Regions from separate parts of the Solibacillus sp. FSL R7-0682 genome, predicted to be linked through region 3. Evidence: riboswitches for the same ligand, from Rfam matches in the RefSeq annotation. Region 3 holds a riboswitch; each other region holds the start of a gene.

Region 1 (5,452 bases), 980 kb from region 3:
CACTACAACCAATTTATTAAGTATCCAATTTTTAATACTGTATTTTACCGTAAATAGAGAAATTTTTACTTCTGTCCCATCCTCAACGCAAATTTTTATAAATCGTCAAAGCCGTTATCTTCCACATTAATTTTTGTATATTGACGTGAGCGTTGTTCAAAGAAATCTGTTTTGCCTAAATCTACTTCCTCATAGGCAACGATCCATTTCATTGGATTTTTACGGTAACCTTCATATGGACGTCCATGCCCTAATTGATTGCACCGAACATTTGCATAAAAGTAAATATATGCTTCTACATCCTCTACATCAAGACCATCAATTTTTTCACCAATAACTTCACGAGCCCAGTTTACTTCTAGCTCTGCAGCTTCTTTGAAGATTGCTTGAACTTCCTGTTCCCACTTAGGCGAATTGTATTCTGGATATTCCTCCAATATTTCTTTATAGATCTTTACAAATAAATCAACATGTAGCTGTTCATCACGATTAATATAATTAATCATTGTACTTGTCGCAACCATCTTCTGCTTGCGTGCTAGGTGATAAAAGAACGCAAAGCCAGAATAGAAGAAAAGTCCCTCTAAAATAACATCATACACTATTGCACGTAACATATTCTCTACAGTAGGATTTTCTGAAAAGTCAATGTAGCCCTTTACGACAAAGTCATTTCGCTTTTGTAGCACTGGTTCCGTTCGCCAAAAATCAAAGGTTTTATCTTGTACATCTTTTGTTACAATACTTGAAAGAATGTAGGAATAGGAGTGATTATGAATAACTTCCTGCTGCGCTAAAATAATCATCAATGCACTTAAGCTTGAGTCCGTTAAATAATCTGCTACCTTCCCGGCAAAGTCTGTTTGAATACTATCTAATAATGCAAGTAAGCCAATAATTTTTAAAAATGAATCTTGCTCTTCCTTTGTTAATTCAGGAAATTGCTTTACATCCGTACTCATATTTATTTCAAAGGGAGTCCAAAAATTGGCGAGCATTTTTTTGTACTTCGGATAGGCCCAGCTGAAACGAACATCATCCCAGTTTAAAATATTGGAGCTTTGCCCATTAATAATCCCCGTTGAACGGTTTGGTGCTGTTTTTTCCATTAGGTTTCTTTTCGTAACTTGCATCCCATTTCCCCCTTAACTTGAGCATGATTCACATTCAAGTAGTTCGCTTGAAGTTGAACGAACATAATATGTCGTTTTAATTCCATTAGCCCATGCATCTATATGAAGCTGTAATAAATCTTTTGCTTTAATTGTATTTTGAACATATAAATTAAGCGATATCCCTTGATCAATATGCTTACTACGTGCAGCATTTTGCTTTAAAGTCCATCGTTGATCAATGAAGTAAGCTGATTTATAGTACCATGTTGTTTTTGAATTTAAGTCTGGCACTGTTACTGGAATTTTGTAATCCTTCTTTTCTTCAGAATAAGATTTTTGGAAAATCGGGTCAATTGTAGCGGTAGAACCAGCTAAAATAGATGTTGAGGAATTCGGTGCCACAGCCATTAAATAACCATTTCGCAAGCCTCCTGCTGAGACAAGCTGTGCTAATTCATGCCATCTTCCTTCCGTTAATCCACGCTCCTCAAAATAGGCACCTGTTTGCCAATCAGACCCTTTAAATAACGGGTATGAGCCTTTTTCCTGAGCAAGAGCATTCGAAGCCCGTATCGTTAAATAAGCAATTTCTTCATATAGCTTATCTGCAAATTGAACGGCCTCTTCTGTTTCCCAGGCAATTTCATGTAGCGCTAATAAATGATGCCATCCAAATGTACCTAGACCAATTCCGCGATAACGTTTGTTTGTTAAATCTGCTTGCAGAACTGGAATGGTATTTAGCTCTATGACATTATCAAGCATGCGGACTTGAATCGGTATTAAACGCTCAAGCACACCCGCTGGTACTGCACGCCCTAAGTTGATAGAACTTAAGTTACATACAACAAAATCCCCTGCTTTACGACGCGTCACGATTGTATCATCATCTAGTTGCTGTGACTCGAATTGTGTAGCACTCATATTTTGAGCAATTTCTGTACACAGATTACTCGAATAGATCATACCAGCATGCTTGTTTGGATTTTTACGATTGACTTCATCTCGGTAAAACATAAATGGTACGCCTGTTTCCAATTGACTACGCATAATGCGCTTCATAATTTCAATTGCTGGAATAACTTCCCGTGATAAAGCTTCATTCGCTACACATTGTTCGTATCTTTCGCGGAATGATCCTTGTCCACGCTTCTCATCATAAAAATCCTCTAAAGAAAAGCCCATTACTTTACGTACTTCATATGGATCAAATAAATGCCAATCATTACGTGCTTCTACCGCCTCCATAAAAATATCAGGTAAGCATACGCCTGTAAAAATATCATGTGCACGAAGACGTTCATCTCCATTGTTTAAGCGTAAATCTAAAAACGTTAAAATATCACGGTGCCATACATCTAAGTAGACAGCAATTGCCCCTTGACGTTGTCCTAATTGATCAACAGATACTGCTGTGTTATTTAATTGCTTAATCCATGGTAGCACCCCACTTGAAGCACCTTTATAGCCACGGATTTCAGAGCCTCGACTGCGCACTTTCCCCATATAAACACCAATACCACCGCCGTATTTTGAAAGCGTTGCAACATCAGTATTTGTATCATATATACTTTGAAGACTATCATCGACCGTATCAATGAAACAGCTCGATAATTGGCCATGCGTTTTACCTGCGTTTGATAAAGTCGGTGTCGCAACAGTCATATATAAATTGGATAATGCCCAATACGCTTCTTCTACTTTTTGAAGGCGGCTGTCCGTTTCATTCATCATTAACGTCATGGCAATAATTAACCAACGCTGTTGCGGGAGCTCTGCAATCGATTTGTCAAAATCACGAACAACATAACGGTCTACTAACGTACGTAAGCCGATATACGTAAATAGATCATCTCTTGAAGGTTCAATAATTGTTCCTAATAATTGACGCTCTGCTGCCGAGTATTTTTCCACTAGTTGTGGATTTAATAATCCTTTATCTACAAGATGTAAAATCCAGTCATTAAAGTTTGCATAAGGCTTTTCCACATTAAATTTTTCCATATACTGAATAGAAATTTTCTCATTTAACAGTTTTGCAGCAACATATGTCCAATACGGCTCTTGTTCATCGATATAGCTTATCGTTTCTAAAATACTTGCATCTATCCATTCAATAACAGATGCCCCTTCATTTTTCCTCATCCATTTTTGTGAGAAGCGAATAAATTGTTCTAAATCCTCCTCACCGAATTGATTCACTAAGTTTTGCAAGTAATTTTCTTGTACAGCTATCATGACAACACTCCTCTTCAAAAATCAAATCCACCTCGGCATTATTTTTGTACGTTTGGCGTTATACTTTCATAAAGTACGAGTACTCCATTCCAAATCGTATAAATCGCCTGAGGTTTTACTACTTTCAGTGTCAGTTGAAATCATTCATCAACCCTTACAATGTAGATTTCTACTTGAAAGAAATAAAAAAACGAACCCCATTCATTCGGAGTTCGTAGTATGTACGTATTAGAAATGGAAAGAGAGTTATTGCCTAGGAAATAGAGCTCTCGCTTCCATTTCCTATCCCCCGAAGAAATGCATTGCATATTTACATGGCAGGTCTCCTGGCTTCGCTTCATCCTTCTGATTCCCCTTCCCGTTTTTAGACAGTGGGCTATGAATCATCGTCAGCGTTACAGTTGCGGGGACAGCATCAGCATTGAACTGATTTCCCTTTTAATCTACATATTGTAGAACCAAATAAATAACGACACTATATATTGTGTTTTTTATTAACTGTTGTCATTGTATCATAGCTAATTTTTTAAGGCAACTACTGTTTATTCTTTTATAATTTCTGTGATTGGAGCCGAGATTTGCTGTGAAAACTGCTCTACATGTTGCTCTAACACGGCTACAAGTACTGCACAGGATGGTCCAGCAGACGTATGCAAATCCAACTCACAAAAGTAATTTCCACCAATAAAACGCGTTATTTCTGCCCCAATTCCTTTTGATCCAGTTGGCCATATTGCTTGTATCCACCCCTCTGTTAGCCCTTGATATAACTCATTTAATTGTGCAATTTGTTGCGGATTTTCAATAACTTCATTGCCGACTAGAGGCTGTCCAATGACAAAGTAGTGACAATTATTAATTGTACGTGAAATAATTTTTTCACCAATCATTGTCAGTGAAACAGCAGATTGAAGTGCATTAAAATTCGTTTCACTTGAACCGATGATTGGCGGACATGGAATTCCAATTTCCCCGAATACGCGTCGGATACCTTGCTCGTATTCCATCCAAACATGATCACCAGAAAAATTCGCCATTAATAGTTGGATTGGCATCGCTCCAGCACACCATTGCTCTAAAATAGCAGTTCTTGTAGTAAAATAAGCCGTTATCTCATTTGGCACTTGTACTGCATCAAGCTCCTTATTACCAATACACCCTGAGTTATCAATCGTTACGATTAACCCATTTACCTCTACCCCATTTCTCATGATTGAACGCCTGATCTTATCATCACAGTTTTAAGAACGGGCATCACGATTATCGCAACTACTACATTTATAATTGTTGCAACAGTTAATGACGCAATTGATCCAATGTAAAATTCAGGTGAAATGAGAAAATAAAATGGAAGTGGTGCAATGATGCCATTTGCTACTATCATAAATGACCATTTTAATAGATGTTGACCTTTTCGATGTAATACTGTAAATAAAGTAATGATAATAAACATTTCTAGTGCAATAATTCCGTGGAATACACCAAGTGGGAAGCCAGAAGTCAACCCTGTAGCAATATGTCCAATTGCCCCTGCTGCTCCTGCAAAAATAGGTGGTAAAAATGCAGCACCAATCATAGCAGGTGCTGAATCAAGTGCAGCCGTAGTAATAAAGCCTGGTACTTTCACAAAGCTACCTATAACACAAATTGCTGCGACAAAAGCTGTTAACGTCATATATCGTAATTTATTTTTATCCATGTTCCTACTGCTCTCCTTTTAAATATTGAGGGATACCGTACCATACGCGAATTACCGTATTCGCGTTTTGGCATAATTGTTGATAAACTCTTCCACACGTATCTCGTAGTTGTCTCGCCTCTTTTTCAAGAGGTACTACACCACGACTCATATCTGTACAAATACAAATTATTTCCGTCTGTTTTGATATGGTTAAAATATGGCCAGCAATTTGTGAAGCCACCTCTTCTTCTTTCAAATGGAGATAGGGCTTTACAATTTCCTCGAAGCGTGAAATAACATACCGCTTATTAGTACTTGCTTGGATTATTTCAGGTAAAGAACCATCACAATAAATCGTTTCCTTATTTTCCATCGTGGTAATTAACCGATCTACGTAACTTCGTTTACCGTTATATGC
Region 2 (5,452 bases), 990 kb from region 3:
CACGAGAATAATAAAAATTGCAGTAAAAATAGTTAAAATAAGCCAAAGCATTTTTGTGATTACTTCACCCTTAAAATATGCTGCTAATCCTGTTTTTTTTGATGTAGGCATCGTTAAAAAATATAATAACATGCCAATGCGTGCAATAAACGGAATAACGGCAATATAAGCAATCACTTCCATTTGCCCTTTTTCAAGCGTTTCAAAAATAAAACCTACTTTTAATAATAATAAGCAAACAACACTTATTACACCAAATGCACCTGTACGAGGATCATCTAATATAGCAAGCCGTTTCTCTTTATCTCCATAAGAAAAAAATGCGTCGCTCATATCGGTCCATCCATCTAAATGAAGCCCACCCGTTAAGACTATCATCCCAACGACAAGTAATATGGCTAGAAGTATATTCGAAAGATTACTAAAGCTCCATATTAGATAAATACCTGTACCTAAAGTACTCCCCATAATAAGACCAATAATTGGTAAGCTTGCATACATCCACGTAACAGATTTTTTATTCATATGTAATTGTTTGTTTACTGGCACTGAGGAGAAAAACTGCCATGCTAAAAAAAATCCAGTCACACTATTTTTCAACTTGCTCACCCCTTATTTCCAACGCTGTACAAGTTGAAATTGTACCTCATACGCTTCTTCACTTTGTTTCACTAGCCATTGATGAAGCCCACCAAGTAATTTACGATATTGATTTACTTCATCGTACTTTGAGGCTGGTTCATCTAGTATTTCATTCGAAACAATAATCATTTTAACACTTCGCTCCTGCCAAAAAAGCAGTTGTTGTTGAAATAAAGCAATTTGCGTATGAATAAACTGTTGTGGGTCTTTTACTCTTTCTGCAGCATACATAACATTTGAAAGCCATGTTGTGACACATTCAAACAATAGTACATCATTTCCCGAAAAGTTTTTTGCATTTTCAGGAAATGCCACTTGCATTTCAATTGTATGCCAATTTAACAATTGATTTTCACGATCCATCCTGTGGCGATGAATGCGTGATTTCATTTCTTCGTCAAATGGAACACCCGTCGCTATATAATGATAGTGCTTGTCTAACCCACATTGCGATATCATCTGTTCCGCTAATGCACTTTTCCCACTTCTTACGCCACCCGTAATAAAAATCAACCAGTCCACCACCTTGTAAACGCTAAAAGAAAGAACAAGCTTCATTAAAAGCCTGTTCCTTTCATTGTAACCTTATTTAAATAATTCTGGGTAGACTGCTTCCGCCATATTTTGAACTGCCTTACCTATACGTGGTGCTGGACGTGACATTATGTCGCCATCTACTAAATAAACTTGTTTATTAGCTACAGCACCTATTTTGTCCCATCCTGCACGACCTAAAATTTCACCAATAGCATCTTCCATATATGTAGCAGGTGATAAAATTACTTCAGGATTTCTTGTGATGACATCTTCTTCCGTAACACTTAACCAGCCAGATTGATCTGCAAATATATTTTCTACACCAGCCGCATCCATAATCTCTTGCTGGAATGTCTCGCTACCTGTTGTCCAAATGTCTGGAGCAGGTGAAACTTCATAGTAAACTTTACGTTTTGTTTCTACAGAAGCTGTTTTTTCCTGAACCTCTTTAATTTGCCCCTGTATTGTAGTTACTACTTCTTGTCCCTTTTCTTCAATTGCCATTACTTCTGATAATTGAATAATATCTGAGTAAACATCATCAAACGATGTAGCGGATGCAATAACGAATACTTTTAAGCCTGCATCTTCAAGCTGTGTAATTTGTGCTTCATCTCCAATTGTATAAGCAACAACGACGTCTGGATTTAACTCAACAATACGTTCTGCATTAATTACTGTAGAAGTTGAAACTCGTTCAATTTTTTGTGCTGCTTCTGGATACGTATCATAGTCCGTAGCACCAACAATTTTATCGCCAACACCTAGTTCAAATAAAATTTCTGTATTACTCGGCTGTAGTGACACAATCGTTTCTGGTACTGCGTCAAACGTCACTTCAATTCCACGGTCATCTACTACCGTATAAGGCCCTTCTACTACTTCCTCTTCTGTATGTTTAGCTGTGTCACCTTTCTGTGTTTCCTTTGCAGAATCCTCTGTTGAATTACATGCAGTTAATAATAACGCTGCCGCTAGTGGTGCGACCCATTTCATCTTAAATTTCATCGTTATTCTCCTTTTTCTTTTTCATCGGGTAGGATTTACTAATAAATGGTGTTTCACTATGCGCATGCTGTTTGTTTAAATAAACCGCCATAACGAAAAATATATTTGCTAGTAATCCTAAAAAATCAAATAAAATTTCAGGTATGTCACGTTCTTCGCTTACTTTATGTAAAGCACGGTATGACTTTTTCGCTTCACTTCGACATATATGAAGTCGAGCAGCACTTTCAACACCTTGTGGTAATAAAAACTGCTGAATCGTGTCTTTAACTTGGCTGACATAAAAGTCATAACGCGCACTTAACCAATTTAAATCGTCTTCTGTAATGGCTAGCTTTCCACGAACCGAACCATTCACATGGTAAGCAAGTGGATGAATGACTTGTAAATCCTGGAGCACTACTTGCCCTTTCTCATCATGCAATATTGTTGGTAACACAGCACCAATCCTTGTCGTTAATGAATCCGTACGTATTTCATAATCGACTAACGAGCTTTTTTCACGCATGAATGGATAGCATGAAAAGCGAATATCTTTTTTCATCTTATTTCCCCCTTAAGATGCTCTATTTCCCCTTGAAACAATTGAAAATGGCAAATAAAAATAGCCATCCAAGACAATGGATGGCTAAAAACGTCATATTATAAAATAATAGAATACGAGTATTCTTTGCCGTACATTCTCTTTAATTCCGAAGAGGGTTGTTACGATTAGAAAAAGATTGGTCTCCTGGCTTGCACTTCGTTTTACTAACAAGTACCTTCCCGCTTAAAAAGCAGTGGTCTATTTACTCGTGTTCATCAGTGCTTACAGTTACGGACATAGCTTCGGATTTACACCGAATTCCCATTTATGCAAAAAGCATCTTTTTCCTGCAAACTTATTCAATTTGTAAATTCACTTTAACATATCCTCTAAATTATGCAAATAGTTTTTCAATACACACAATTTAAATGGATGAAGTAGCGAAATCTTTAATAATTCGTTCACTTACAAACACTCCGGGCATTTCCCATAAATTTCAAATTTATGTGCTTCAACCGCATAGCCTGGAAGCTTCTCTCCTAGCAATTCCATCGGACAAACTGACAATTCCTTCACATTTCCACAATCTCGACAAATAAAATGGTGATGATGATGATCCGATTCACATTGCATACGGAAATTTCGCTCTCCATTAAGCTCTGTTTCTTCTAATATACCTAATTCTACGAATGTTGCTAAGTTACGATAAATTGTATCAAAGCTCATCCCTGGGAAGTCTCTTTTAAGTACAACTAATAGATCACGAGCTGTTAAATATTTATCAGTGGCTGCAAACATATTTAATATTAACTCTCGTTTATCTGTTTTTTTATAGCCTTTATCTTTTAATATTTCCCACGCACGCGTTATATTCACAGTACTTCTTCCCCTTCCGCTTTTGTTGTCATTTTTAAGACAAGTTTTTTACTTACTATAACGAATAATAAAATAACGATTGATGTTACAACAATTGTACCACCTGGTGCTAAGTTTAAGTAAAACGCCGATACAAGTCCAATGATTACCGCTAATTCTCCAAATACAATAGAGTAAATTATCGCTTCTTTAAAGCCGCGTGCTAATCGCATCGCAGCTGCTACTGGTAAAGTCATTAAACTTGAAACAAGTAAAATCCCCACAATACGCATGCTCGCTGCAATGACTAATGCGACGACAACCATAAATAATAAATGGATCCACTTAGCTGGGAGACCACTCGCTTTTGCAAATTCTTCATCGAAGGATAAAACAAATAGTTCTTTAAAGAAAATTAATAAAAATACTACCACTACAATAGCAATTGCAAATACTACATATAAATCCTGTCTAGATACTGCCGATACCGATCCAAATAAATAACTCATTAAATCTGTATTAAAGCCACTTGCAAGAGAAATTAGAATAGCACTAATACCAATACCACCTGACATAATAATCGGAATTGCAAGCTCTTCATAATGCTTATATAGCCTACGTAAGCGCTCAATTAATATAGAGCCACTTACCGATGCGATAATCCCTAAATAAATAGGATTTAGCAACGCTAACCCAACAAACGTTTGACTTAAATATAAGCTCCCAGCAATCCCTGCTAGCGTCACGTGGGATAGTGCATCCGCTATTAAGGATAAGCGGCGTACGACTATAAATACACCAAGTAATGGAGCAATGACCCCTATAATAAGCCCTGAGAAAAAGGCGTTTTGTAAAAATTCATAATTAAATATCGCTTCTATCATTTCTGCCTTCTCCTCTTAATGAATCTTTCGAACAGAATGACCGTACCAGCTTGCCCGCTGCTCTTCAGAAATCGTATCAAAATCATTTTTAAAGCCATGGAAATGGATCGTTTGATTTAAACAAGCAACATGGCTCACTCGATCCGATACCGTATCCACATCATGTGTTACTAAAATTAATGTCATATTATGGTGCGCATTTAAGTGTGCGAGCATATCATAAAATGCTTGCACATTTTCGTGATCAATCCCAACTGTTGGCTCATCTAAAATAAGTAATTTAGGTTGTGCAACTAATGCTCTGGCAATAAATACACGCTGCTGTTGACCACCAGATAATTGTCCTATATTACGTTTTGCATACTGTTCCATACCAACATCCGCTAAAGCACGTCTAACTAATACATCTGCATCTTTTGGTAATCTTTTAAATAGTCCAGCCTTTTTTGTTAAGCCGCTTTTCACCACTTCTTCAACCGTTGCAGGAAAGCCTGAGTTAAAGGCATTGGATTTTTGTGACACATAACCAATCCATTCACGATGGTTGAATTGACTTGCCTGTTCACCAAATAAGTAAATTTCACCTGACATGGGCTTTAACAGCCCTAAAATCAACTTTAATAGTGTCGATTTTCCAGAACCATTTTGCCCTAAAAGTGCTAGAAAATCTCCTTCTTCGACTTTCAATGAAATATTTTTCAGTACTTGCGTATATTCATATTGAAATGACACATTTTTTAGTTCAATTAACGTTTTTTTCATTTCACTCGCTTCTTTCTAATTCAAAATCATTACGATTTACAATTTGATAGTATAAAGGACTTTTATCTATATGTAAAGGAAATAAACTTGAAAGGATGATGAAAATTAGCATGTTAGAGTGGGCTGAAAATCTTCAGAAAATGAATGATAAGCAAGTTCAGCAATTTGCCAAAAAGAAGAAGATTGATTTATCTTTAGAGGAAATAAAAAAATTGCGTAAGATTTTTTCAAAAGCATC
Region 3 (5,452 bases):
AAATATAGTCAATCATTTTCCCTACCGTATTGACATCATCATTGGATGGATCAGGATATAATTCATAACCACCTGTATCCAATGCAATAATCTCCCAAATCGGTCCATTAATACCTTGACGATATGAAAAACTATGTGATCTTGACAAATATTCTACAAAATCATGACCTGCGACATTGGTAATTGGATAACCTAACGCAGTAAGTGCTAATGTCAAACGAGACCATTCTGTAGACTTATTGCGGTCTAGCATGCCATTTTTATTATCAACATAGGCTTCAATTCTCCCTAAATAATCTGAAAAGTAATTTGCCGGTATGTGATTGATATAATCATAGCCAGTATACATACCTCGAAGTAAATCCATTACCGACCATTCTCCAAATGTACTACCCATCGAAGGTGCAGTTACCGTTTCTAGTATGTAACGTGACGAAGCATTTATATAAAATCCAATGTCTGGCTGCTGATCTTCCCAAAAACGCACATCTAGATTCTCAAAACTTACAGTTGGATCATATGCAGCTGCATTAGCTCGTTGTGGCGTATTGGCAATTACGAGCATAAACATAATAGAAACTAATAATAACTTTTTGAAAGATGCTTGCATGTTTTCACATTCCCCCCTATTAATTTTTTGAATATAATCAAGTGTCGTATTAGGACAACAAAAAAACGCTACCCTAGGAATTGGATAGCGGTAAATAGACGCGACAAAATTAAAATGTTCGTTCTCTATTTGCCGTATAGTCCCTTTATTTCCGAAGTGATTTAATACGATCAGATAAAGATAGGTCTCCTGACTTGTGCATCATTTTACTTTGAGTCCTTCCCATTTACTAGAATATCATTTCTTTCAACAGTGGTTTTTCTCATTTCATCAGCACTTACAGTTGCGGAAACAGTCTCGGTCTTTCACCGAATTCCCTATTAAGCCGTAATGGCGTCTTTATCCTGCAAGATTTATTCAATTAAAAGAAATTCTAACACAAAAATAATTTAAAATATTCGATATATTTAAAAATAGATTGAAATACCTATTAAAATCCCAAATTAATATAATTACCATAAAAGTACAGATACATGTAATTTAATAGATTTATTTTATTAAAGACGACATTAATATTTTTCCTAGGTCCATTTTAACGATAGAAAAATCATTTCCCATTTTTAGTCCATTAACTGTACCGTATGTTTCAATGAAATGATATTTCCTTTCATTTCACAATTCTCCTCCTAGTATCTATCCTTACACCTATGCAAAAGTGAATTCTAGTAAAATAAAAGACCAAAATGAACTACAACTATTAAGAGTTGTCATTTCAATTTGGTCTTTGTATAGATAAAGAGCATAAATTACAGGTTTCTGTGGAAAATATGCTTGATTACATCGATTTGTTGTTCACACGTTAATTTTATGAAGTTAACAGTATAACCAGATACACGAATCGTTGATTATGGATATTCTTCTGATTGCCCCATAGCGTCTAGTAAAGTATCGCTGTTAAGTATGTTGATATTTAAGTGGTGACCTTCTTTTGCTGTATATCCATCAAGAATTGAAGCTAAGTTAGCCCCTTGGTTCACCGCCTCTTTACCTAGTGCTTTCTGTACCATTGAGAATGTGTTAGAAATTCCATATAAAGCATATTCGTATGGAAGCTTAGCTCCAGATGCTCCTTTGTAAGACTTCTAGCGGTAAGAAATTCATCAATGAGCTTGATAACCTTTTGAATATTGCCATCACTCATATTCCCCCATCGTGCTACTCGTTTGAGCATAGAGTGTAATGTCTTCATCTGGCATAACTAAACGTTCATTAGGCATATATGTAGTTCCTGTGCCGTCTTGCTTTGTATTCCATGCAACAAAATCTTTTGCTGATGAGGATGGAATGTCAACTACAGCATAAGGTGATACCGTTTTTGATGAAGATTCACCAACTTGATTGCCATCAAAGTAAATTGTATTGTTACTTGCAGTCATATATTGGTATTCGCCATTTTGCATATCACTCATATCATATAAGCTTTTTTCGCTTTTCTTGAAGCGATCATACGCAATAAGTCCATATAATGCTTGGTCTGTGGCCATCGCGTTAACGCTTGTACCAGAGCCACCCCCACCATCATAGCCTGCGGTTACATGCTTAAAGCCCCCCACTTCTGGCGAAGAACCACTACCATTTGCCCAAAATGTTAACAAAGCATCAATCATATTATTTGTCCAAACGCCATCCTCATATTTACCTTCTGTGATAAAATCAACAGTTTGATTAATATTTGGTAACGATATACTTGTAGCTAAAGGATCCATATTCATAGCTGTCAGCGCTACAATTACTTGTGCAGTACTTTCCGAGTTAATACTTCCCCAGCTATTATAACCTCCGTTAGTTAGCTGGATTTGCGATAATACAACAATTGCTCGCTCCACCGCTTGTGCAAACTCTTGATAAGTTGCATTCGCACCAGTTTGGTCGTAACGACTACTATTGAGATAATATGGTGCAAATGCTTGTAAAGCCATAGCCGTTATATCTGGATCAGGAATGCCACCGCTTAAAGCCCAGCCCCCGTTCGAGATTTCCTTATTTAAAATATAGTCAATCATTTTCCCTACCGTATTGACATCATCATTGGATGGATCAGGATATAATTCATAACCACCTGTATCCAATGCAATAATCTCCCAAATCGGTCCATTAATACCTTGACGATATGAAAACTTATGTGATTCTGATAAACGAGCTACAAAATCATAACCTGCGACATCGGTAATTGGATAACCTAGTGCAGTAAGTGCCAATGTTAATCGAGACCATTCTGTAGATTTATTGCGGTCCAGATTACCATTTTTCATATCAACATAGCCTTCAATTCTTCCTATATAGTCCGTGAAATAGTTTGCCGGTATATAGTTAATATAATCGTAGCCCGTGTACATTCCTCGTAATAGATCCATAACCGACCATTCTCCAAATGTACTACCCATCGAAGGTGCAATTACCGTTTCTAGAATGTAACGTGACGAAGCGTTTATATAAAAACCAATGTCCGGCTGCTGATCTTCCCAAAAACGCACATCCAGATTCTCATAACTTACCGTTGGATCATAAGCAGCTGCATTAGATCGTTGTGGAATACTGGTATTTACGAGCATAAACAGAATAAAAGCTAATAATAACTTTTTGAAAGATGCTTGCATGTTTTCACTTTCCCCCTAATTAATTTTTTGAATATAATCAAGCGTCGTATTTGGACAACAAAAAAACGCTACCCTTGGAATTGGATAGCGGTAAATAGCCACGACAAAGTTAAAATGTTCGAGCTCTATTTGCCGTATAGCCCCTTTATTTCCGAAGTGATTTAATACGATCAGACAAAGATAGGTCTCCTGACTTGTGCATCAATTTACTTTGAGTCCTTCCCATTTACTAGAATATCATTTCTTTCAACAGTGGTTTTTCTCATTTCATCAGCACTTACAGTTGCGGAAACAGTCACGGATTTTCACCGAATTCCCTATTAAGCCATAATGGCGTCTTTATCCTGCAAGATTTATTCAATTAAAAGAATTCTAACACAAAAATAATTTAAAATATTCTATGTATTTAAAAATAGATTGAAATACCTATTAAAATTATTACCACAACACAAATCAACATATTTTAATGGATTTAATTCATTTAACTCAGATACTAAGATTTTTTTCTTACAATATTTTTTCTTATTTATTCGTATTTCATTTGAACTCCCTCTCCTTAATCAACTTAATTTAGCAGTTTATATAAATACATTCATTAAAAATCTTTATAGTTATATTTACATTAATATTCAATCTCATTCACCTCACACTAAGAGCTCTATTGAGGTCGGAGTTACTTTAGAAACAAGTTTGATTATTCATTACTCTAAACCATTGACTTTACTGTATATAAAAAGCTGTCGTTTTGAACAAAGATTGATCAAAATGAAAAATCTCATTTATTTTTAATAACAGTTTTTTATAAAAGGCTCTGTAAAATAACTCTGTGATATTTGAATAAAACGAACGTTTTTAATGTAGAAAAAAATGATTGTGAGTGATACGAATGATCATTAAAGAGGTTGAAAAACAAACACAGCCGACCAATATCATTTAAAAGAGTTTTTCGTTAAATCCCTTAACTCATATTCTGCAAGTGAACCTGTCTTTAAAGAGGTTTCTAAAAAGAAGTATAAAGGTGGATACACTTGTACTCATTGTCATTCAAATAATGCGGTTCGTTTTGAAAATATTCAGTAAAGGGCGGTATGAAAACCATGGAACGTCAACGTTACCGTTGTAAAGATTGCGGTAAATCTTTTACTAATGTAACTAATACACCTTTATATCGTACTCATCTTCTACACAAATGGTTGGATTTTGTCCAGTGTATGATTGATTGAGGGATATTCTCTTCGTAAGGCAACAGAGATGATTGAAATTCACTTCATTACTTTATTCTATTGGAGAAATGGAATATATAGTAATAGGAAAATAAGTATTTAATATTCGATATAGAGGAGGGAAACATATTTTGAAGAAACACTTTGTTTCCTTGCGTTCCAAGTATATTTTTATTAATTGGTTGTTCAGAGGTAGCTTTTAATCCTAATGAAGAACCAGTTGGAAGCCAAAGTAATCCCAATGAAGGGAAGGCCCATCTATATTATCCTTTCCTTTTTCTGAGTATAGAAAATAAGTCTCATCCATTTCTACGATACCTGAAAACTCTTCAAAATCCATTTGCATAGTGCTGAAAGCAAATATGTGGTGGTGAGCCCAACGCTAAATCTGCACAATTATTATTCATGCTTGCTTTCGCGGTCGCGCTCCCAGCACTCGGTATTTTCTAATCCTTCAATTTCATCCGCATAAAAAACTGGATTTTTCCCTGCTTTACGCTGCATTAAGTAATTGTCGAGTACTTTCTTTGCTACTTTCCAAAGCAGTAAAATCGCAATTAAGTTAATGAATGCCATAATACCCATGAATACATCCGCTAAATCCCATACAAGCTGTACTTTTGCTACAGCACCAAAGAAGACAAAGCCAACAACTAAAATACGGAATACATTCAAAATAACTTTAGAATTTTTGATGAACTCGATATTTGATTCACCGTAGTAATAGTTTCCAATAACAGAACTAAAGGCAAAGAAGAAAATCGTAACCGCTAAAACTGCACCTGCCCAATCACCAATACTATCTGATAAGGAAGCTTGAGTTAAATTAATTGATGCTGCATCTGCACTTAAATAAGCATCACTTAATAACACAATCATTGCTGTTGACGTACAAATAATTAATGTATCAATGAATACACCTAGTGTTTGAATTAACCCTTGCTTCACTGGGTGGGACACATCCGCTGTTGCGGCCGCATTTGGCACAGAACCCATACCTGCTTCATTAGAGAATAATCCAC
Region 4 (5,452 bases), 1.6 Mb from region 3:
TGAGATTGCTTTAGATAAGTTAAAAGCAAATGGTCACGTATTTGAAGAAGAAGGCGCAACTTGGTTCCGTTCAACTACATTTGGTGACGATAAAGACCGCGTATTAATTAAAAACGACGGTTCATTTACTTACTTAACACCAGATATCGCATACCATGAAGATAAATTACATCGTGGCTTTGATAAATTAATTAATATTTGGGGCGCGGACCACCATGGTTATATTCCACGTATGAAAGCAGCAATTGAAGCGTTAGGATATGACCGAGGTACATTAGAAGTAGATATTATCCAAATGGTGCAGCTATACAAAAACGGCGAGAAATTCAAAATGTCGAAACGTACGGGTAACGCAGTTACAATGCGTGAATTAGTAGAAGAAGTGGGCTTAGATGCTGTACGTTACTTCTTTGTAAAAACGGCAGGCGATTCACATATGGACTTTGACTTAGATTTAGCTGTTTCACAATCTAACGAAAACCCAGTGTATTATGCACAATATGCACACGCACGTATTTCGTCAATTTTACGTTCAGCACAAGAGCAAGGATTTACAGCTTCTTTAGAAAATTTAGCGTTATTAACAGCTGAAAAAGAAGAAGACGTACTGAAAAAAGTGGGTGCATTCCCACAAATCGTGGCAGATGCAGCGAAACACCGCACACCACACCGTATCGCCAACTACATTCAAGATTTAGCAGCTGCATTCCACAGCTTCTACAATGCGGAAAAAGTATTAAACCAAGATAACAAAGAGCTAACTGAAGCGCGTCTTGCATTAATTACAGCAGTAAAAACAACATTAGCAAATGCATTGAAATTAATTGGTGTATCAGCACCAGAAAAAATGTAAACAACGAACTTCTGTAAAAATACAATCCCATTCTGTAGCGAAAGGCGAAGCCGACAGCTACAAATGCATTGAAATTAATTGGTGTATCAGCACCAGAAAAAATGTAAACAACAAACTTCTGTAAAAATACAATCCCATTCTGTAGCGAAAGGCGAAGCCGACAGCTACAAATGCATTGAAATTAATTGGTGTATCAGCACCAGAGAAAATGTAAATTACTTTTAAGGGAGCCTTCTTCAAACGAAGAAAGCTCCCTTATTTTTAGCTTGAAATAATTCCTATATAATTGACTCAGGAATTTCCGACATTAATATTGAACTCAATAATAGAGTGGAGAGTAGAATAAATAAAATAGGTGGTGTTTCATTTGAGTAAACAATTATTTATTCATACGGAAGAACAACGTGAATGGTTAAAAAAATTAGAGACATTGGAGGAAAGCTTTAAAGCAAACGCTCGTAAAATAGATGAAGAATCTATTTTTCCATTTGAAAATTTCAAAAAGCTACGTGAAATAGGGTATACAAAAATTACTTTACCAAAACAATATGGCGGTGCTGGTTTATCGGTCTATGATGCAGTATTACTTCATGAAACATTATCAAGTTATTGTGGTAGCACGGGGTTAGCAGCTTCATGGACAATTCAAAACGTCGGTGAAATTTTTGAAAATCGTTATTGGCCTGTAGAAAAAATAGACTGGTTCGCTGAGCAGGTCAATAATGGAGCGACCGTAAACCGGGCAGTAAGCGAATTTGCCATGGGTAGTCCTGTACGAGGGGGAAAACCAGGCACAACAGCTGTAAGAGATGGGGAGTTCTATCTTATTAATGGACGTAAAAATTATACGAGTGGAGCCCCAGATTTAGATTATTTTTTAGTGTCGGCCTGGATTGAAGATGATAACCATTTAGGGTTTTTCCTCGTTCCAAAAACAGCTAAGGGTGTATTAGTAGAAACTACGTGGGATGTTATGTCGATGCGTGGTACAGGAAGCGATGATCTTGTACTTAATCATGTACGTGTGGAGCGCTCTAATTTAGTTGAAATACCAAGTTATTCTACAGGTTTTAAACTGAATGGATGGCTGTTATTAATACCTGCGACATATTTAGGAATTGCTCAAGCAGCAAGGGATTATGCAGTACAGTTTGCTAAAAACCATTCACCAAATAGTATTCAAGGGACGATTGCACAACTACCGAATGTCCAAACGTTAATTGGAGAAATGGATTTAGCTTTAACAAATGCACGTTTTACGATTTATGGAGTTGCGCAGTTATACAATGATGCTACAAAAAAAGCTGAAATCGTCAACGAAATCAATATCGCAAAGCATGTCGTAACGAATACGGCGATCGATGTTGTTGACAAGGCAATGCGACTTGTCGGGGCAAAAAGTTTACAACGTTCAAATCCACTTCAACGCTATTACCGAGATGTGCGTGCGGGTCTTCACAATCCACCAATGGACGATTTAACAATAAAACGCTTAGCGGAAACAGCAATTCTTTAATGATTATAGAGGAATTTTCTGAAAATTTTCCAATCGTTACATACATTAAATTTAATTTCCGCTATAATGTAAGAAGTAAAAAATGAATATTACGTGTGAAGGTTCTTATTTTTATTTGAAAATAAGGAGTAAAAGGGAAATCGGTTCAAATCCGATGCGGTCCCGCCACTGTAAATGCTAGTTTGTATCAAAAGCCACTGATTATGTTTATTGGGAAGGCGATACGAAATGTTCAAGCATAAGCCAGGAGACCTGCCTTTACATTACCCAAATGATACCTACGCGGATAGGATGGGGTGAATAATTTTTATATTATTTACTTTTATCTTAAGTCTCCTAATGTAGGAGGCTTTTCTTTTTGAGGAGGAACTATCAATGAAAAAATGGCAACAATTATCTTCTGTAGGACTTGTATCACTCGTAATTCTTTCAGCATGTGGTGCGGAGGAAGCTACAAATAAGACACCTAATGAAGAACAAACGGATCAAACGACAGAACAAACAAAAGCACTATTTCCAGTGGCGTTAAAAGATGCTTTACAAAAAGAAGTGACAATGGAAAAAGCACCGGAGCGCATCGTATCACTTATCCCATCCAATACTGAAATTTTATTCGAACTAGGGCTAAATGAACAAATAGTCGGAGTTAATGATAACGATAATTATCCAGAAGAAGCGGCTACGAAAGAAAAAGTAGGTGGAATGGAATTCAATATAGAAGCCATTATTGCATTGCAACCGGACTTAGTATTAGCGCACGAATCAGGGCTTTATAGCTTTGGTGAAGAAGCGATAGCACAACTTGAAGCAATAGGTATTCCAGTATTCGTTGTAAAAAATGCCTTAACTTTTGAAGAAACATATACAACGATCGAGCAAATTGGTCAGCTAACGGGGAAAACGTCTGAAGCGACTGAAATAATTGCCTCTATACAGCAAGGGATTACAGAAATCGAAAACAAAGTAACGGACCTTGAAGAGAAATCAGTATTTATCGTTGTTGGAACAGAACCTGATTTATATGCAGCAGGGCAGGATACTTTTATTGATGAGATGTTAGATGTTCTGAATGTTGAAAATGTTGTGCAAGAGCTAGGTTGGCCAATGTATAGTGCTGAGCAATTTGTGAGTAGTAATGCAGATGTGATTTTAGTCACGTATGAGAGTGATATAGATGCTATTTCAAACAATGCAGCATATGCAGAAATGAAGGCAGTGAAGACTGACAATATTAAACTTGTTGATGGCGATACAACAACACGTCAAGGTCCTCGAATTGTAGAAGGTATTGAGTCAATCGCAGAAGCAATTTATCCAGAGGCATTTAATGAATAAAAAATATACAATCGCTTATGTAATATCGATTGTATTACTTTTTAGCAGTGTTTGGATTGGTATTTCATTTGGTTCGGTCGATATTCCCTTTTCGACATTATGGGATAAAACGACGGATCCTGTAGCATACAGCATCCTTTGGAAAATTCGTATGCCTCGTGTCATTTTAGCAGCATTAATCGGGGCATCACTGGCTATTGCGGGTGCAGCATTTCAAGGCTTACTTAAAAATCCATTAGCGGATCCATACACTCTGGGTGTTTCATCAGGGGCTTCCGTTGGTGCAGTTATGACAATTTTTTTAGGCATTTCAATTCCGGTGTTAGGAACGTTTACACTACCGGTATTTAGTATGGCTGGTGCTGCACTTACAATGTTTGTCGTATTAAGCTTTGCGAAGCTAGTAGACCGTACGATGAAAATGGAAACTTTAATTTTAACAGGAATTATTTTTAGTTCTTTTCTTGGCTCATGTATTTCATTGATGGTTGCTTTAACAGGTGAGCAACTCCGAGAAATAATTGGCTGGCTATTGGGTAGTGTGTCGATGCGCGGCTGGCCATATGTAAAAATGGTTGTTCCATTTATGATAATAGGAACGGTCATGCTTTGGTTAAAGCGCCGTGAGCTAAACGCGATGATTTACGGAGAAGAACGTGCGCAATATTTAGGGGTAGATGTAAAACGGAGTAAATATATCATTTTAGCAGGTGGTTCGATTTTAACAGGGGCCGCAGTAGCAGCATCTGGTACGATTGGCTTTGTTGGGTTAGTTGTACCACATATGGTCCGGATTTTAATCGGTGCAGATCATCGACATTTATTAAGTCTTTCTTTTTTAAACGGTGCAAGTTTACTTGTCATTTGTGACTTAGTATCCCGTACAATTATTGCCCCAATAGAGCTTCCAATAGGGGTGATTACATCCTTTATTGGGGCTCCAGTGTTTGCTTATATATTCTTTAAGCAACGAAGAAAGGGGGTAGCGTAATGTTAAAAGTACATCAATTAACAGGTGGCTATGCAGGGGAATCGATTGTTAAAAATATGACGTTTCACGTGAAAAAAGGCAAGATTCTTGGTATTCTCGGTCCAAATGGTAGTGGGAAATCGACATTATTAAAGCTGATTAGTGGAGTAATAAAGCCTACAAACGGAGAAGTTTATATTAATAATAAGTCTATCGAAAGCTATGATGTTAGACAGTTGGCAAAAAAAATGGCAGTGCTTCCACAATTACATGCGAGTACCTTTTCAAATGCTGTTTACGATGCAGTCTCCTTAGGACGATATCCACATCAAAGTGGCTTTTTCTCTTCCTGGTCAAAAGAGGATGAAGAAATTGTACAGCGTGCGATGGAAAGTACAGGTGTATCCCGTTATCAGCAACAATATTTAGAGTTTTTATCCGGTGGTGAACAACAACGTGTTTTTATTGCCCAAGCGCTCGCCCAAAACGCAGAGCTCTTATTATTAGATGAGCCGACGAATCATTTAGACATTGCCCATCAAAAGCAAATTTTGGATATGCTTCGTAGGGAAGTCGAAGAAAATGAACTGACTGTAGTTTCTATTTTTCATGATATTAATTTAGCATCATTATATTGCGATGAGTTATTGTTATTAGAAAACGGGGAACTAAGAGCATACGGATTGCCCCATGAAGTTATTTTAGAAGAGCAAATTGCCGATGTGTATCAAGCACGTGTAGCGACGTATCCCCATCCTGAATTACCAAAACCACAAAT

The links. A riboswitch is a leader RNA that binds a small molecule or an ion and turns the genes downstream of it on or off. The one in region 3 is predicted to bind cobalamin.
Region 1: it holds a riboswitch for cobalamin, as region 3 does, so the genes downstream of both, MKZ17_RS14280 (ribonucleoside-diphosphate reductase subunit alpha) here and MKZ17_RS09350 (InlB B-repeat-containing protein) in region 3, are expected to answer to the same signal.
Region 2: it holds a riboswitch for cobalamin, as region 3 does, so the genes downstream of both, MKZ17_RS14320 (hypothetical protein) here and MKZ17_RS09350 (InlB B-repeat-containing protein) in region 3, are expected to answer to the same signal.
Region 4: it holds a riboswitch for cobalamin, as region 3 does, so the genes downstream of both, MKZ17_RS17275 (ABC transporter substrate-binding protein) here and MKZ17_RS09350 (InlB B-repeat-containing protein) in region 3, are expected to answer to the same signal.

Annotation. Positions count from the first base shown of each region.
Region 1 covers NZ_JBBOUI010000001.1:2,806,921-2,812,372, forward strand. The annotation lists gene MKZ17_RS14275 (ribonucleotide-diphosphate reductase subunit beta) at 96-1,133, opposite strand; gene MKZ17_RS14280 (ribonucleoside-diphosphate reductase subunit alpha) at 1,146-3,353, opposite strand; cobalamin riboswitch at 3,653-3,831, opposite strand; gene MKZ17_RS14285 (hypothetical protein) at 3,896-4,564, opposite strand; gene MKZ17_RS14290 (ECF transporter S component) at 4,561-5,052, opposite strand; gene MKZ17_RS14295 (bifunctional adenosylcobinamide kinase/adenosylcobinamide-phosphate guanylyltransferase) at 5,057-5,452, opposite strand, start outside; gene MKZ17_RS14300 (histidine phosphatase family protein) at 5,425-5,452, opposite strand, start outside.
Region 2 covers NZ_JBBOUI010000001.1:2,813,094-2,818,545, forward strand. The annotation lists gene cobS (adenosylcobinamide-GDP ribazoletransferase) at 1-600, opposite strand, end outside; gene MKZ17_RS14310 (bifunctional adenosylcobinamide kinase/adenosylcobinamide-phosphate guanylyltransferase) at 613-1,155, opposite strand; gene MKZ17_RS14315 (ABC transporter substrate-binding protein) at 1,228-2,187, opposite strand; gene MKZ17_RS14320 (hypothetical protein) at 2,177-2,731, opposite strand; cobalamin riboswitch at 2,891-3,086, opposite strand; gene MKZ17_RS14325 (Fur family transcriptional regulator) at 3,179-3,589, opposite strand; gene MKZ17_RS14330 (metal ABC transporter permease) at 3,586-4,452, opposite strand; gene MKZ17_RS14335 (metal ABC transporter ATP-binding protein) at 4,468-5,214, opposite strand; gene MKZ17_RS14340 (isopropylmalate synthase) at 5,325-5,452, shown strand, end outside.
Region 3 covers NZ_JBBOUI010000001.1:1,826,139-1,831,590, reverse strand. The annotation lists gene MKZ17_RS09360 (S-layer homology domain-containing protein) at 1-610, opposite strand, end outside; cobalamin riboswitch at 773-966, opposite strand; partial or broken gene MKZ17_RS09355 (glycine radical domain-containing protein) at 1,357-1,677, opposite strand; gene MKZ17_RS09350 (InlB B-repeat-containing protein) at 1,744-3,207, opposite strand; cobalamin riboswitch at 3,370-3,563, opposite strand; partial or broken gene MKZ17_RS09345 (transposase) at 4,114-4,521, shown strand; gene MKZ17_RS09340 (alanine/glycine:cation symporter family protein) at 4,830-5,452, opposite strand, start outside.
Region 4 covers NZ_JBBOUI010000001.1:3,438,545-3,443,996, reverse strand. The annotation lists gene argS (arginine--tRNA ligase) at 1-853, shown strand, start outside; gene MKZ17_RS17280 (acyl-CoA dehydrogenase family protein) at 1,221-2,369, shown strand; cobalamin riboswitch at 2,452-2,643, shown strand; gene MKZ17_RS17275 (ABC transporter substrate-binding protein) at 2,745-3,704, shown strand; gene MKZ17_RS17270 (FecCD family ABC transporter permease) at 3,697-4,695, shown strand; gene MKZ17_RS17265 (adenosylcobinamide amidohydrolase) at 4,695-5,452, shown strand, end outside.